One region of the Micromonospora coriariae genome, then DNA from elsewhere that is predicted to be linked to it. Evidence: riboswitches for the same ligand, from Rfam matches in the RefSeq annotation. Region 1 holds a riboswitch; the other holds the start of a gene.
The links. A riboswitch is a leader RNA that binds a small molecule or an ion and turns the genes downstream of it on or off. The one in region 1 is predicted to bind S-adenosylmethionine.
Positions count from the first base shown of each region.

Region 1 (3,359 bases):
GCGATCCCCCATCCCCCACCCGCCCGCCGGGCTCAGCCGAGGAGGCCGGCGTCCCGGGCGGCGCGGAGGGAGGGCTTGATGTGGTGGGTCGGGCCGACCTGGTTGGCTACCGCGTCGATTGTCTTTAGGCCCTCGCCGGTGTTGAACACGACGGTTTCCGCAGTGGGGTCGAGCCGGCCGGACTCCACCAGCTTGCGCAGCACCGCCACGGTGACCCCACCCGCGGTCTCGGCGAAGACTCCGGTGGTACGTGCCAACTGTCGGATGCCGGCGCGGATCTCGTCGTCGTCGGCGTACTCCATCCAGCCGTCCGTGCGGCGGACCGCCTCCAGGGCGTAGAGGCCGGCGGCCGGGTCACCGATGTTGAGCGACTTGGCGATGCCGGTGGGCTTGACCGGGGTGATCGTGTCGGTGTCGGCGTGCAGGGCGGTGGCGATCGGGTTGCAACCGGCGGACTGTGCACCGAAAACCTTCCAGCCGCCGGCCGGCGCCTCGACCAGACCGACCTCGACCAGCTCGGAAAACGCCTTGTCAATCTTGGTGAGCAGCTCGCCGCTGGCCATCGGGATGACCACCTGGGCCGGGATCCGCCAGCCGAGCTGCTCGGCCACCTCGTAGCCGAGTGTCTTGGAGCCCTCGGCGTAGAACGGCCGGACGTTGACGTTGACGAAGGCCGTGTCCTCGAACTCGTCGGTCTCCACCAGCTCACCGCAGAGCCGGTTCACATCGTCGTACGAGCCGTCGATGGCGACCAGGTCGCCGCCGTAGACCGCGGTGGTGATGACCTTGCCCTGCTCCAGGTCGCTGGGGATGAAGACCACCGAGGGCACCCCGGCGCGGGCGGCGTGCGCGGCCACCGAGTTGGCCAGGTTGCCGGTGGAGGCGCAGGCGAACCGGGTGAAGCCGAGTGCCCGGGCGGCGGTGAGCGCCACCGAGACGACCCGGTCCTTGAACGAGTGGGTCGGGTTGGCGCTGTCGTCCTTTACCCAGAGCGGCGCGGTGATGCCCAGCTCGGCGGCGAGGTGCGGGGCCGCCACCAGCGGGGTGAGCCCCGGGTTCAGTGTGACGCGGGTGGACGGGTCCTGACCGGCGGGCAGCAGCGCCGCGTACCGCCAGATGTTGTCCGGGCCGGCCTCGATCTGCTCACGGGTGACAGTAGCCAGGGCTGCGGCGTCGTAGTCGACCTCCAGCGGGCCGAAACACTCGTAGCAGGCGTGCTGGGCGGCGAGCGGGTAGCGGGCCGAACAGGCACGGCAGACCAGAGCGCGGGCGGGGCTGGCGGAGGTGTCGATGCCGGAGGCGGCGAGCGTCGACGTCATGTCGAGGGTCCTCTCATCTTTCCCCGCATCGCACGGTGCGGCGGGGACGGAATTGGCACCTGCCCCGCGGGGCGCTCAGCGGTGAGCGCGCGGGGTGGTTGCCGGGGCGTCGTCGGGCCGTATCCCTCAGCCCCTCTGGATGAGGTATTCAGTTGTGCCGCCGAGTTTACGCATCACCACGCAGGGCGCTCACGCGCGTCCCGCGTGGTGAACAGTGGCCCGGGCGAGCCGCCGCACCCCGGCCACCGTGCCGTGCGTCAGTTCCCCGGGTAGGGGTCTCCGCAATCGCGGCCGTTGGCGTAACCGGGAACGTTGACGAAGGCGATGGCGTCGTACGCCACGTCAACCGTGCCTTCCGCGCCCGCGACGATGTTGTCGAGTTGGACCTTGGCTCCCGGGTAGAGCCAGGTCCACCCCAGCGACACCCACTTGTCCTCCCAGTTCGCGGAGTTCTGGTCGATCGAGCAGACGATCTGGTGATCGGAACCCCCGGCACCTCCGTCGCCCTGCGAGATGATGTAGTCGACCTGCTCGTTGGCGCCGTGCGACGGCAGGTGAACGACGATCTCGTAGTCGTCCGACGGCAGATCCGTCGTCCAGGTGCCGAGCACCCGGTGACGCTTGAACTCCTCGCTGCCGCCGGAGTCACCGTCGTACGAGTGGGTGAACCAGGTGTGCCCCAGGTAGCCGGCACCGACCTGGTGCAGGTCCACCTGCCCGTGCAGGGCCGCGTACGACCCGAAGGGGCTGCCGGTACGCAGCGTGAACTTGCCGCCCCGGGGCTGCGGTGCGCACCCCAACCGGTTCAAGCTGGAGTCCCCGTTGGTGTCGTCGATGACTGCGGCGACCGTGCCGATGTCGGCCTTGAACGGCGTGCAGGCGGTCGGGTAGACCCGCAACAGCGGTGGCTCGGACGAGCTCAGCGAGTACGCCAACCGCTCCCTGGCGCACTTGGCGGCACACCCGTCGCTCCAGCTCGTCGTGCCGTGCCACCAGCAGTTCGAGTTGTCGGACGGGCACGGGCTGGCGACGTTGGGAGTGCAGTAGTTGACCGTCCCGCAGAACTGGTAGCGACCGGGCAACTGAAGCTGGTTGTTGGAACCGGCGCCGAAGGCCGGCGTCAGGTACTTCGTCAGCGGGTCGATCCACTGCCACTGCGGCACCTCCGCCCACCCCATAATCTTTTCCGGGTAGGACCAGTCGGCCGGGTGGCTCGCGTCGTCCTTGTCAACCCGGAGGAACGGGTCCCTGTTCGCCTTGTACTGCGGGTTGGCCGGATTGTTGAACCAGCCGACGCCGTACGGGCCGCCGGTGTTCTGGTACACGCCGGAGTTGTAGCCCCACACGGCCAGGTACCAGTTCTCGATGAAGGCCGGGTTGCCGTTGTTGACCATGGATTGGGTCTGCGCCACCTCCAGCCACTTCGCCTGCAGGATCGCCATGCCGGCGGCGATGTTGGCCTGGTAGTCCATCGCGATGGCCTGCTGTTGGAACGAGTTGTACGTGGTCTGGCCCCTGGCCATGCCGTCGGTCACCTGGGAGATGCCGTAGCCGCAGTCGGCCGACGAGTAGTCGATGATACGAATGTCCTCCTCGTGGGCCCGGTGACCGTAGTAGTCCGAGATCAGCGGGTTACCCGCGTCCCCGGGCACGGCGTGCCACGACGCCTGGGCCAGGTTGGTTTCCTGCGCGAGGATCGCCAGCATCAGCTGTGCCGGCACGTTCGGGGCGTTCGTCGGCTTCTTGAACATCACCTGCGGCTTGTAGGTTCCGCCGGTGCCCGGAATGGACCGATCGATCGTCAGCACACCGTTGGCCGCCCGATCGACGGCCCATTCGACCTGATTGGCACTGGGCTGCAGAACCTGGGTGAACAGGTCGTTGCGGCCGATCGCGCACTTCGGGTCGCCCGGATCGGTGATCGGCGGCAGGTCGTCCAGCAGGGCGGCCGCCGTGGGACCGGTGAAGGTCGGCCGAGCCACGTCGGCGGGAGCCCGGCGCTCGGATCGCACAGTGCCCGACCGTGTCTCGCCGCTGACG
Region 1 is NZ_LT607412.1:3,168,574-3,171,932, reverse strand. It holds gene thrC (threonine synthase) at 33-1,319, opposite strand; SAM riboswitch class I at 1,330-1,465, opposite strand; gene GA0070607_RS14875 (hypothetical protein) at 1,577-3,359, opposite strand, start outside.

Region 2 (3,359 bases), 2.4 Mb from region 1:
CGCGGTGGCCGGCCGGCCGTGGCGCAGCCGCCGGTCGATCCAGTTGACCGCGTGCGTCAGCGGAACGGTCAACGCCAGGTAGCAGAGCCCGGCCAGCAGCAGCGCGGACTCGTTCCCGGTGGTGGCCGCGTAGTCCTGCCCGATCCGGAACAGCTCCCGCTGGCTGGCCACCAGGCCGAGGAAGTAGACGAGGCTGGAGTCCTTGATCAGCGCGATGAGCTGATTCACCCAGGCCGGCAGCACCCGCCGGATGCCCTGCGGGACGATCACCAGCCGCATCGCCTCGCCCCAGGAGAAGCCGAGAGCCCGGGCACCCTCCAACTGCGCGGCCTCCACCGACTGGATGCCGGAGCGGAAGATCTCCCCGATGTACGCCGCCGCGATCAGCGACAGCGCCAGAATGCCCAACGGGTAGGGGTCGGGCCCCCAGACCTGCATGCCCAACGGCGCGAGCCCGACGCCGATCAGCAGGATCGTCGCCGCGGCCGGCAGCCCTCGGAACACGTCGGTGTAGACCCGTGCCGGCCAGCGCAGCCACCGGCTGCGGGAGATGCCGGCGACGGCCAGCAGCAGGCCCAGCACCGAGCCGAGCAGGGCGGCGGAGACCGCCAGGATCAGCGTGTTGGGCAACCCGACGGTCAGCATCTCGGGTAGCGCCTCGCGCATCGCGTCCCAGTCGAAGAAGGTCTCCCACAGGGTGCTCAACGGATCCATTGGTCGCCTCTCCTACCGCCCCGCTCGCTCGTCACCGGATGTCTCAGGACGCGGCCGACGCCGACGCCGACGCCGACGCCGACGCCGACGCCGACGCCGACGCCGACGCCGACGGCGCGGCCGGCACGGTCACCGTGCCGCTGCCCGGGTGGAAGTCCGCCGGTACCGGCCGACCCGGGTAGTACTGCGCCTGCAACCGGCTCCAGGTGCCGTCCGCGATCACCTCGTCGAGGCCCTTGTTCAGCGCCTCCCGCAGCTTGTCGCCGCCCTTGGCGACGGCGTACGCGGTCGGTGCCGGGCTGAGCTGCTTGGCCGCTACGGTGATCTTGCCGTTGCTGTCGGCCGCCGACTTCTCGCCGATCTCGGCCGGGGCGATCCACGCGTCGGCGGTGCCCGCCTTGAGCTGGTTGATCGCGCCGTTGTAGTCCGGAACCCGGACCGGGTTGAGCTGCTCGCCGGTGGCGTAGTCGTCCTGGACGGTGCCCTGCACCACCACGACCCGCTTGCCGGCGAGCTGGTCGAAGCCGGTGATCGGCGAGCCGGCCGGCACGTCCAGGCCGAAGTAGCCGAAGTCGTAGCCGTTGCCGAAATCGACAGTCTTCTTGCGCGCCTCGGTGATGGTGATCGAGGAGCTGCCGACGTCGAACTTGTGGTTGTTGACCTGCGAGAGCAGCGCGGAGAAGTCGGTGCCGACGAACTCGACAGTCAGGCCGAGCTTGCCCGCCACCGCGGTCAGCAGGTCGTTGTCGAAGCCGGTGAACTTGCCGTCCTTGAGGTACACGTTCGGCGGCGCGTCGGTCAGCGTGCCGGCGCGCAGCACGCCCGGCTGCGCCAGTCCGTACGGGTTGGCGGCGGCGTCGGACGAGGTGTCGTCGCCGCACGCGGTGAGCGCGGTGGCGGCCAGGATCGTGGCCGCGCCGAGGGCCGCGGCGCGGGTCAGGGCAGGAAGGAATCGCACAGGTGTCTCCGAAGGTTGCGCAGCGGCGGGCACAGACGTGCGCCGCCGACGGTGCGCCCGGTGGGCGTACCGCTGGGATGGGTTCGAAAAGGGGTGCGCTAGTACGCGGCGCGGCCGCGACAGGCGGCGCTGCACACCCGCATCATGTCCACGTGCCGCCGCCGGGTCAGTGCCGGTGGGGGCCAGCCGGTGCGGGAATCCGCGGCGTCGGCCGATGGTGTGGTGCTGAGGATGCGCATGGTTCTCCCGGGTCTGTGCTGACCTGGGTGCCAGGCCACGCTTGCACCGACGTCGTGCCGGTGCCTGGTCTTCACCCGGGGCACCCCACCGCGGAGGAGGGTTGCCGGCCAGCGAGCCGGGGCTTCGCGCTGGCGCTCATGACCTGCGCCGAGGCTAGCAGCCCGGGGAGGTGGATCGTCCAGTCGTTATGACCACGCTCACCGTCCGCGACGGGCGTCCGGTCGGCAGGTCAGCTGGCGTGCACGTGCGGACGCCGGCGCGGGTCGGGTTCCTGGCGGCGCAGGATCTCCCGGGTGACCGGGGCGATCTCGCCGTGACCGAACGCCAGGTAGCGCAGGAAGTTTCCGCCCGGTTTCCCCTCGGTCCACTCGAAGTAGATGTGTGGGCACCGCCCCGCCCGGTCGCGGATGTCCAGCAGCAGGGCGGCCACCGCGCTGGGCACCGAGGAACTGGCCAGGCTGAGCACCGGGTACCGGTCGTGCTCCACGCTGCCGCGGATCAGCAGCTCGGTCTCGAAGTCCGACGGGTCGGTGACCGTCACCTCGACGAAGATCACGGCGCTGTCGGCCGGGAAGTCGTTGTCCGCCACGGTCTGGGCGAGCTTGTCGCGGTACTCCGCGCGGTCCCGGGTGGCCGGCTCGTGCGCGATGAGGCGGATGCGACGCCCGCCGCACTCGTCGATGAGCCGGGTGGCCTCGGAGTCCAGCTCAACCCGGTCGACCCGGAGCTCGAAGGCCCGCACCAGCCGGGACAGCACCGACACCACGATGATCCCGCCGATGAAGCAGGCCGCGATCTTCACGCCGTCGGGACGTTCCACCACGTTCGCCGCCGTGGTGTAGAGAAAGACGATCGCGATGACCCCGAACGCGACAGTCCGGCCGCGCTGGCGCCGCCGCCGCGCCGCGAGGGTCACCGCCGTCGTCGCCGAGGTGATCAACACCAGGACACCTGTGGCGTACGCGCCGCCCTGCGCGTCCACGCTCGCCCCGAAGGCGACCGTGATCAGGAACGCCACCGCTGTGAAGACCAGCACCAGTGGCCGTACGGCCCGGGCCCAGGTCGGCGCCATGCCGTAGCGGGGCAGGTACCGGGGTACGAGGTTGAGCAGCCCGGCCATCGCCGAGGCCCCCGCGAACCAGAGGATGCCGATGGTGGACAGGTCGTAGACCGTGCCGAACACCTCACCGAGGTACTCGTGCGCCAGGTAGGACAGCGCCCGGCCGTTCGCCGGCCCGCCCGGCTGGAACGCCTCGGGCGGGATCAGGACGGTGGTGGTCACGCTGCTGGTGACCAGGAAGACACTCATGATCACAGCCGCGGTGGTGAGCAGTCGTCGCGCGCCGCGGATGCGGCCCAGCGGCTGGTCCTCAGAGTCCCGCCGATCCCCGCGGATGTGCGGCATCACCGCCACCCCGGTCTCGAAGCCGGACAGGCCCAGCGCCAA
Region 2 is NZ_LT607412.1:721,537-724,895, reverse strand. It holds gene GA0070607_RS03345 (amino acid ABC transporter permease) at 1-714, opposite strand, end outside; gene GA0070607_RS03340 (ABC transporter substrate-binding protein) at 758-1,672, opposite strand; SAM riboswitch class IV at 1,944-2,055, opposite strand; gene GA0070607_RS03335 (amino acid transporter) at 2,142-3,359, opposite strand, start outside.
Region 2: another riboswitch for S-adenosylmethionine. It lies ahead of GA0070607_RS03340 (ABC transporter substrate-binding protein); the one in region 1 lies ahead of thrC (threonine synthase).